Regions from separate parts of the Streptomyces sp. NPDC058307 genome, predicted to be linked through region 2. Evidence: predicted binding sites of a transcription regulator. Region 2 holds the regulator's gene; the other holds the start of a gene.
The links. Region 2 encodes HrcA, which represses chaperone genes, less so after heat shock. Its sites were predicted from a motif close to TTNGCACTCNGNNNNNCNGAGTGCNAA; they were not measured.
Positions count from the first base shown of each region.

Region 1: a site for HrcA is predicted at 2,638-2,664, ahead of groES (co-chaperone GroES). Genes of this name have one in related genera too.

Region 1 is NZ_JBHVYZ010000049.1:39,481-44,189, forward strand. It holds gene ACFVYN_RS29525 (ester cyclase) at 1-358, shown strand, start outside; gene groL (chaperonin GroEL) at 446-2,071, opposite strand; gene groES (co-chaperone GroES) at 2,185-2,493, opposite strand; gene ACFVYN_RS29540 (polysaccharide deacetylase family protein) at 2,792-3,568, opposite strand; gene ACFVYN_RS29545 (polysaccharide deacetylase family protein) at 3,565-4,509, opposite strand; gene ACFVYN_RS29550 (methyltransferase domain-containing protein) at 4,601-4,709, shown strand, end outside.
Region 2 is NZ_JBHVYZ010000002.1:231,363-236,071, reverse strand. It holds gene ACFVYN_RS02885 (nitronate monooxygenase) at 1-639, opposite strand, end outside; gene dnaJ (molecular chaperone DnaJ) at 726-1,862, opposite strand; gene hrcA (heat-inducible transcriptional repressor HrcA) at 1,863-2,879, opposite strand; gene ACFVYN_RS02870 (MBL fold metallo-hydrolase) at 3,030-3,758, shown strand; gene ACFVYN_RS02865 (DUF3097 domain-containing protein) at 3,793-4,608, shown strand; gene ACFVYN_RS02860 (Uma2 family endonuclease) at 4,586-4,709, opposite strand, start outside.

The DNA of each region.
Region 1 (4,709 bases), on a different contig from region 2:
GCGGTCCGACACGGACGCCGTGTTCGAAGGGTTCTCCGACGACTACCTGGAGCATGACCCGGCCAACCCCGGTGACGTGGACCTGGAGGGTTCGCGCCAGGTGTATGAAGGGTGGCGGCAGGCCTTCGACCTCGCCTTCCGGGTCGACGACCAGATCGCCCAGGACGACCGGGTGTGCACCCGCTGGACCGTGGCCGGCCGGCACAAGGGCGACTTCCTCGGGATCCCGGCCACCGGCCAGAACGTCACCATGACCGGCACCACCTGGCACCGCTTCCGGGACGGGGTGATCTGCGAGGGCTGGTGGCAGTACGACCGGGCCGGGCTGCTGGAACAGCTGGGCGTACTCGGGGAGTGACCCGCGAAGGGGGAAGTGACCCGCGAAGGGGAAGGGCCCCGGTCCGGCACGCGAGTGCGGAACGGGGCCCTTTGCGAGCGGTGAGGCTCAGTGGGAGTGGCCGTGGCTGTGACCGCCGGCGGCCGGCTCCTCCTCTTCCTTCTTCTCGACGACCAGGGTCTCGGTCGTCAGGAGGAGGGAGGCGATGGAGGCGGCGTTCTCCAGGGCGGAGCGGGTGACCTTGACCGGGTCGATGACGCCAGCCTTGACCAGGTCGCCGTACTCGCCGGTCGCGGCGTTGAAGCCCTGGCCCTTGTCGAGCTCGGCGACCTTGGAGGTGATGACGTAGCCCTCCAGGCCGGCGTTCTCGGCGATCCAGCGCAGCGGCTCGACGACGGCCTTGCGGACGACGGCGACACCGGTGGCCTCGTCGCCGGTCTTGCCCAGGCCGCCCTCGAGCACCTTGGCGGCGTGGACGAGCGCGGAGCCACCACCGGAGACGATGCCCTCCTCGACCGCGGCGCGGGTCGCGGAGATGGCGTCCTCCAGACGGTGCTTCTTCTCCTTCAGCTCCACCTCGGTGGCGGCGCCGACCTTGATCACGCACACGCCGCCGGCCAGCTTCGCGAGGCGCTCCTGGAGCTTCTCGCGGTCCCAGTCGGAGTCGGTGTTCTCGATCTCGGCCTTGATCTGGGCGACACGGCCCGCGACCTCGGAGGAGTCGCCGGCACCGTCGACGACCGTGGTGTCGTCCTTGGTGACGGTGACGCGGCGGGCGGTGCCGAGCACGTCCAGGCCGACCTGGTCGAGCTTGAGGCCGACCTCCTCGGAGATGACCGTGGCGCCGGTGAGGACCGCCAGGTCCTGCAGCATCGCCTTGCGGCGGTCACCGAAGCCGGGGGCCTTGACGGCGACCGCGTTGAAGGTGCCGCGGATCTTGTTGACGACCAGGGTCGACAGGGCCTCGCCCTCGACGTCCTCGGCGATGATCAGCAGCGGCTTGGAGGCACCCGACTGGATGACCTTCTCGAGCAGCGGGAGCAGGTCCTGGATCGAGGAGATCTTGCCCTGGTTGATCAGGATGTACGGGTCGTCGAGGACGGCCTCCATACGCTCCTGGTCGGAGACCATGTAGGGCGACAGGTAGCCCTTGTCGAAGGCCATGCCCTCGGTGAAGTCCAGCTCCAGACCGAAGGTGTTGGACTCCTCGACGGTGATGACACCGTCCTTGCCGACCTTGTCCATCGCCTCGGCGATGAGCTCGCCGACCTGGCTGTCCTGGGCGGACAGACCGGCGACGGCGGCGATGTCGGACTTCTCGTCGATCGGGCGGGCGGTCGCGAGGAGCTCCTCGGACACGGCCTTGACCGCGGCGTCGATGCCCTTCTTCAGGGCGGCCGGGGAGGCACCCGCGGCGACGTTCTTCAGGCCCTCGCGTACGAGCGCCTGGGCGAGCACGGTGGCGGTGGTGGTGCCGTCACCCGCGATGTCGTTGGTCTTGGTCGCCACCTCCTTCACCAGCTGGGCACCGAGGTTCTCGTACGGGTCGTCGAGCTCGACCTCGCGGGCGATCGTGACACCGTCGTTGGTGATGGTGGGAGCGCCGAACTTCTTGTCGATGACGACGTTGCGGCCCTTGGGGCCGATCGTCACCTTGACCGTGTCGGCAAGCTTGTTGACGCCGCGCTCGAGGGCGCGACGGGCGTCCTCGTCGAACTTCAGGATCTTCGCCATGGGAGCGTGAGCCCTCTCGGAAATCTAGGGGAAAAAGAGACTGCGCCCCGGGCGCCCGGCTTGTTGGTGATCGCGGGGGCCAGGGGCGCAGCTCAGAGAAATGCTGGGGTGAATTACTTCTCGATGATCGCGAGCACGTCGCGAGCCGAGAGGACGAGGTACTCCTCGCCGTTGTACTTCACCTCGGTGCCGCCGTACTTGCTGTACAGCACGATGTCGCCGGTCTGGACGTCGAGCGGCAGGCGCTCGCCGTTCTCGAAGCGGCCCGGGCCCACGGCCAGGACGACGCCCTCCTGGGGCTTCTCCTTGGCGGTGTCCGGGATGACCAGGCCAGAGGCGGTGGTCTGCTCGGCGTCGAGCGGCTGGACCACAATGCGGTCCTCGAGCGGCTTGATGGCAACCTTGGAGCTGGTGGTCGTCACGATCCGACCTCCCCCTTCGGAGATCACGGGGTTGACTGTCTGAGGTGGCGACCAGGTGGATCCGTCGTCGCGGGTGCCGGACCTGCCCGTCGCTGTGTTGGCACTCTCCAGGGGGGAGTGCCAGACCCGAGACTATGACCGTGATTAGCACTCGGTCAAGCGGAGTGCCAATTCGCGGCGCGGCTGAGCGTTTTTCGGGTGCGCGTGAGTGGCGGTTGCCGTCCCGGGGGCTGCCGCCCCGAACCCCCGCTTCGGCCCGAAGGGCCTGGTCCTCGAACGCCGGACGGGCTGAATCCCCCTACAGGTAGTCCTCCAAGCGCGCCACCGTCAGACCCCGGCGCTGGATCTCCCGCAGTAGTCTCAGGGTCGGCCCCGTCGCCTCTCCCGACGGCACCGAGATGATGTCGCCCGCCCGCAGCGGCCGCCGCGGCGCGCCTCCCTCCACCGCCACGCTCCACAGCACCACCGCCGAGAGCCCGCAGTCGGCCGCCGCGCGCAGGGTCGTGCGGTCGTACGTGCCGTAGGGCGGCCGGAACAGCCGTGGCCGGGTCCCGAAGCGGGAGCGCAGCTTCTCCTGCTGGCCGCAGATCTCGGCGCGCTGGCCCGTGTACGGCAGGCCGCGCAGGGCGGGATGGTCCAGGGTGTGGTTCTGGATGCTCGCGCCGACCGACCGCAGGCGCGCGAAGTGGCCGTAGCCGGGGCCGACGACGCTGTCCGTGAGGAACATGCTGACGGGCAGCCGCAGTTCACGGACCAGGTCGACGAAGCGCGGGTCCTTCTCCGCGCCGTCGTCGTAGGTGAGGAAGACGACCTTGTCGGACGTCGGCACCCGTCTCACCACCGGCGGCATCCGGACCGGGCCCGCCACCGCGTGCGCCGGCACTCGCGGGGGCGCCGGCAGCGGGGCCGTGAGACCCCAGTGGCGGTACGGCCGTCCGTCCGCCCTTGCCGACCCGTACGACCCCACCCGCTGGGCCGCCTTCTTGCCCAGCCGTTCGATGGGGTCGACGGACTGGGCGCAGCCGGCGAGGAGTACGGCCGCCAGTGCGGCGGCGAGCAGGGTCCGCGGTCTCACAGGTAGTCCTCGAGGCGTGCGACGGCGTATCCCTCGGCCGTGACCTTGTCCAGGAAGCGGCGGACCATGTCGGTCATCGTGCCCTTCCAGTCCTCGCGGCCCCGGAAGTGGCTGAGCACGATGTCGCCGGGGTGGATCCGCTGGTCCTCCTCGCGGTACTCCCAGTGGTCGACGTAGACCTCCTCGTTCCAGATCGGCGCGTATCGGATGCCACAGGACCCGGCCGCGCGCAGGGTGTCCTCGTTGTAGTTCCCGTAAGGCGGGCGGAAGAGCGCGGGCCGGGTGCCGTAGTGCTTCTCGATGACGTCCTGCATGCCGCAGATCTCGTGCTTCTGGCGGGCGTACGACAGCCCCGGCAGGTAGGGGTGGTGGAGCGTGTGGTTGTTGAGCACGACCCCCCTGCGCTGCATCTTCGCGAAGTAGCCGTAGTCGTCCTTGATCAGGTAGTCACTGAGGAAGGCGGTGTAGGGGATCTTCAGTTCGCTCGTCATCCGCAGGAACGCGGGGTCCTTCTCGGCGCCGTCGTCGATGGTGAGGAAGACGATCTTCTGCTCGGTGGGAACCGTGGTGAAGACCGGGGGCAGCCCCTTCTCCTCGTGGCCCTCGACCTCGAAGCCGTGGCGGGTGGTGATGCGCGGCTTGGTCACGGGCGCGGGCGGAGCCGTCAACGGGGCCATCCTGAGCCCCCAGCGCCTGGCGGCGGCGGCGATCCGTCTCTGCTCGGCACGGAGCCTGGCGGCCCGGATGACGGTCTTGTCGGCGTGGAGGTCGCCGCCGGGGGCGGCGGCAGGGGGTGCCTTGAGCGGCTGCTGTGGCCGTGCGTCCGTCCCGGCCGGGCGGGCGCAGCCGGAGACCAGGGCGGCCACGGCCAGGAGGACGAGTCCGCTGCGGATCGACACCTTCAACGCACCATTTTTATCGTTTTGTCCTACTGTTCCCATGGCGTCGGATCCTCGCAGGTCAGGGCGGAGCACCCGGGCCGACACCGCCGCCCGGAAGCGGACCGTCCACCGACTGGCCCACAATGACCCGGTGACCGACCTCGCTCCCCTCCTCACCCCCGAGGGCCGTGCCCTCCTCGACGACGTGCGCGGCACCGCCCCCGCCGACGAACTCGCCGTCGCCACCCGGCTGCGCCGCG
Region 2 (4,709 bases):
GGCGACGATCGGGAGGGTGACCGTCTCCCGGACCTGGGCGACCAGGGAGAGGAGTCCGAGGCCGGAGCCGTCCTGCTCGGGGAGGTCGCGGTGGGTGCCCTGGTGACCGCCCGCCTCCACGCCCTGCGCGATCACCGCGTCGGCGCCCGCGTACTGCACGGCGAGGGCCTCTTCGGGCGTGGTCGCGGTGACGAGGGTGAAGGTGCCGGCGCGGCGCAGCGACTCCAGTGCCTCGCTGCTCGGAATGCCGAAGTGGAAGGAGGCCACCGGCACGGGGTTGTCCAGGAGTACGGCGAGCTTGGCGTCGTACCCGTCGTCCCGGCCGCTGTCGCGGTCGCCGAGCTCGGTGTCGTACCAGGTGGCCTCGCCGGCCAGCTGGTGGGCGTAGACCTCGACGGCGGCGGGGTCGGCGTACTCCGGCTGCGGCAGGAAGAGGTTGACGCCGAAGGGGCGTCCGGTCAGCCCGCGCAGCTGCTTGATCTCCTGGTACAACCCGTCGGCCGTCTTGTACCCGGCGGCGAGGAATCCGAGCCCGCCCGCATCGGACACGGCGGCGGCGAGCCGCGGCACGGAGACGCCGCCCGCCATGGGGGCCTGCACGATCGGATGAGGGAAGAGATCGGTCAGTGCGGAGGACATGACGGCATGTTGTCACGTCCTCCGAACAAGTCCGAATCGGCCCTTGGACAGCTCACGTACGGCTGTCGAGGGCATCCCTCGACAGCTCACGCACGCCCGTTGAACGCGTCCTTCAACCGACTGAACAGCCCCTGCTGCCCCGGCTGGAACTGCCCCGTGGGCCGTTCCTCGCCGCGGAGCTTGGCCAGCTCGCGGAGCAGGCGTTCCTGCTCGGGGTCCAGCTTGGTCGGGGTCTGGACCTCGACGTGGACGATGAGGTCGCCCCGGCCGCCGCCGCGCAGGTGGGTGACGCCCCGGCTGTGCAGGGGGATCGACTGGCCGGACTGGGTGCCGGGCCGGATGTCGACCTCCTCCAGGCCGTCGAGGGTCTCCAGCGGGACCTTCGTGCCGAGGGAGGCCGCCGTCATCGGGAGCGTGACCGTGCAGTGCAGGTCGTCCCCCCGGCGCTGGAACTGCGAGTGCGGGAGTTCGTGGATCTCGACGTAGAGGTCACCGGCGGGGCCGCCGCCGGGACCGACCTCGCCCTCGCCCGCGAGCTGGATCCGCGTGCCGTTGTCGACACCGGCCGGGATCTTCACGGTGAGCGTGCGGCGCGAGCGGACCCGGCCGTCGCCGGCGCACTCCGGGCACGGGGTCGGGACCACGGTGCCGAAGCCCTGGCACTGCGGGCACGGGCGGGACGTCATGACCTGGCCCAGGAAGGACCGGGTGACCTGCGACACCTCGCCGCGACCGCGGCACATGTCACACGTCTGCGCGGAGGTGCCGGGCGCCGCGCCCTCACCGCTGCAGGTGGTGCAGACGATCGCCGTGTCGACCTGGATGTCCTTCGTGGTGCCGAAGGCCGCCTCGTCGAGCTCGATCTCCAGCCGGATCATCGCGTCCTGGCCGCGCCGGGTGCGCGAGCGCGGACCGCGCTGCGACGCCGTACCGAAGAACGCGTCCATGATGTCCGAGAAGTTCCCGAACCCACCGGCGCCGAAGCCGCCCGCGCCACCGCCGGCCTGCGAGAGCGGGTCGCCGCCGAGGTCGTAGACCTGCTTCTTCTGCGGGTCCGACAACACCTCGTAGGCGGCGTTGATCTCCTTGAACCGCTCCTGGGTCTTGGGATCCGGGTTGACGTCCGGGTGCAGCTCGCGCGCGAGCCGACGGAACGCCTTCTTGATCTCATCCTGCGACGCGTCGCGGCGCACGCCGAGAACGGCGTAGTAGTCCGTGGCCACTTACGACTCCGCCAGGATCTGTCCGACGTACCGTGCCACTGCGCGTACCGCTCCCATCGTTCCCGGGTAATCCATGCGGGTCGGTCCGACCACGCCGAGCTTGGCGACTGCCTCGTTGCCCGAACCGTAGCCGACCGACACCACTGAAGTTGAGTTGAGTCCCTCGTAGGCGTTCTCGTGACCGATGCGTACGGTCATGCCCGAATCCCCGGCCTCGCCAAGGAGCTTGAGGAGCACGACCTGCTCCTCCAGCGCCTCAAGGACGGGCCGGATAGTGAGGGGAAAGTCATGTCCGAAGCGGGTGAGATTCGCGGTGCCGCCGATCATCAGCCGCTCCTCGTTCTCCTCGACGAGCGTCTCCAGGAGAGTGGAGAGCACTGTCGAGACCGTACCCCGGTCCTCGACGTCGAAGCCTTCGGGCAGGTCCTCGACCAGTTGCGGCACATCCGCGAACCGCCGCCCGGCGATCCGGCTGTTGAGCCGCGCCCTCAGATCGGCGAGCGAGGCCTCGCCGAAGGGGGCCGGGCAGTCGACCATGCGCTGCTCGACCCTGCCGGTGTCCGTGATCAGCACGAGCATCACGCGCGCGGGGGCGAGCGAGAGCAGTTCCACGTGCCGCACGGTCGAGCGGGTGAGGGACGGGTACTGCACGACGGCGACCTGCCGCGTGAGCTGCGCGAGCAGCCGCACGGTGCGTGCCACGACGTCGTCGAGGTCCACGGCGCCGTCGAGGAAGTTCTGGATCGCGCGCCGCTCGGGCGCGGTCATGGGCTTGACGCCCGCCAGTTTGTCGACGAACAGCCGGTAGCCCTTGTCGGTGGGGATCCGCCCGGCGCTGGTGTGCGGCTGGGCGATGAACCCCTCGTCCTCCAGGACCGCCATGTCGTTGCGGACGGTCGCCGGGGAGACTCCGAGGTTGTGCCGCTCGGTCAGGGCCTTGGACCCGACCGGCTCCTCGGTGCCGACATAGTCCTGGACGATGGCGCGCAACACCTGAAGCCTGCGTTCACTCAGCATCGCGCACACCTCCAGAAGTCGTTCCCTTGGCGCCTTGCCTGGCACTCTGTCCGTCCGAGTGCCAGCGTCCCCCGGCCAGTGTACGGCGGTGGGGTAGTCCTCGGGCAAGGCTGGTCCTGGCGGGACCGGTTGTACGGCTAGCGTCGCGGTATGACGGTGACTTGGGAAGAGCTCGGGTGGGAGCGGGTCGCGGCCGGGGTGGGACGGTGCCGGCTGCCCGGCTGGGACTGTACGGCGGGCCTGGTGATCGGCGTGGGCACGGCCCTGTTGGTGGACGCGGGCTCGGGCCTCGCGGAGGGCGCCCGGCTGCGTGCGCAGGCCGAGGAACTGGCCGGCCACCGTGTGACCCATCTCGCGCTCACCCACCCCCACTTCGACCATGTCCTCGGGGCGGCGGCGTTCGCGGGGGCGGAGGTGTTCGGCGCGGTGGGCGTGGAGACGGTGCTTGCGGGGCGGCGCGGCCGCGCGGAACTGCGGGCGGACGCGGTGCGCAACGGACTGGACCCGGCGGTGGCCGACGAGGCGGTGGACGCCCTCGTCTCGCCCCGGCATCACGTCTCGGGCGAGTGGACGCTCGACCTCGGCGACGGCCGCCAGGTCCTGCTGGCGAACGTCGGCCCCGGCCACACGGCCCACGACCTCGCCGTCCTCGTCCCCGGCGCCCCGGAGGTCGTCTTCTGCGGCGATCTGGTCGAGGAGTCGGGCGAACCGCAGGCGGGCCCGGACGCCGTACCGGCGCACTGGCCCGCCGCGCTTGACCGGCTGCTGGAGCTGGGCGGCGAGGACGCGCTGTACGTGCCCGGTCACGGAGCGGTGGTGGACGCGGCGTTCGTACGGGCGCAGCGGGACGCGCTGGCGGCGCGTTTCGGCGTGTCGTAGTGATCCCCGGGCCGGTTCTCCTATCGTCATCCGAATGCGCCAGTACTCCGCCGACCTGACCCCTCCGTGGAAGAAGCCCAAGCCGGTGCCGGAGGTGCCCGCCGAGCCCGGTCTGGTGGTCGAGGAGCCGGGCACCGGCTTCTGCGGCGCGGTGATCGGCTGCGAGGCGGGCACGGTCACTCTGGAGGACCGCTTCGGCAAGCACCGGGTGTTCCCGCTGGAGCCTCGCGGTTTCCTCCTGGAGGGCCGGGTGGTGACGCTGGTGAAGCCGCCTGCGAGCGGTCCCGTACGGCCCTCCCGTACCGCGTCCGGGTCGGTGGCCGTCCCCGGCGCACGCGCACGCGTGGCCCGCGCCGGCCGTATCTACGTCGAGGGCCGCCACGACGCGGAACTGGTGGAGAAGGTCTGGGGCGACGACCTGCGCATCGAGGGCGTGGTCGTGGAGTACCTGGAAGGTGTGGACGATCTGCCGGCGATCGTGGCCGAATTCGCGCCGGGCCCGGACGCCCGGCTCGGCGTCCTGGTGGACCACCTGGTGCCGGGCAGCAAGGAGTCCCGTATCGCCGCGTCGGTGACCAGCGAACACGCCCTGGTCGTCGGCCACCCGTACATCGACATCTGGGAGGCGGTGAAGCCGTCGGCCCTGGGCATCGAGGCGTGGCCACGGGTACCGCGCGGCCAGGACTGGAAGACGGGCGTGTGCAGGGCCCTGGGCTGGCCCTCGGAGAACACGGGCGCGGTGTGGCAGGCGATCCTGAAGCGGGTGGGCTCCTACCGGGACCTGGAGCCGGAGCTGCTGGGGCGGGTGGAGGAACTGATCGACTTCGTCACGGGTAGCGGTGGGGCCTGACACCGGGAAACGTTCCGAACTCACTGGTGTCCATATCGATCCCCAGCTCCTCCAACGGCAGCGGCGCCCCGAACTTGGTGAGCTGCTGGCGTTGGTAGTCG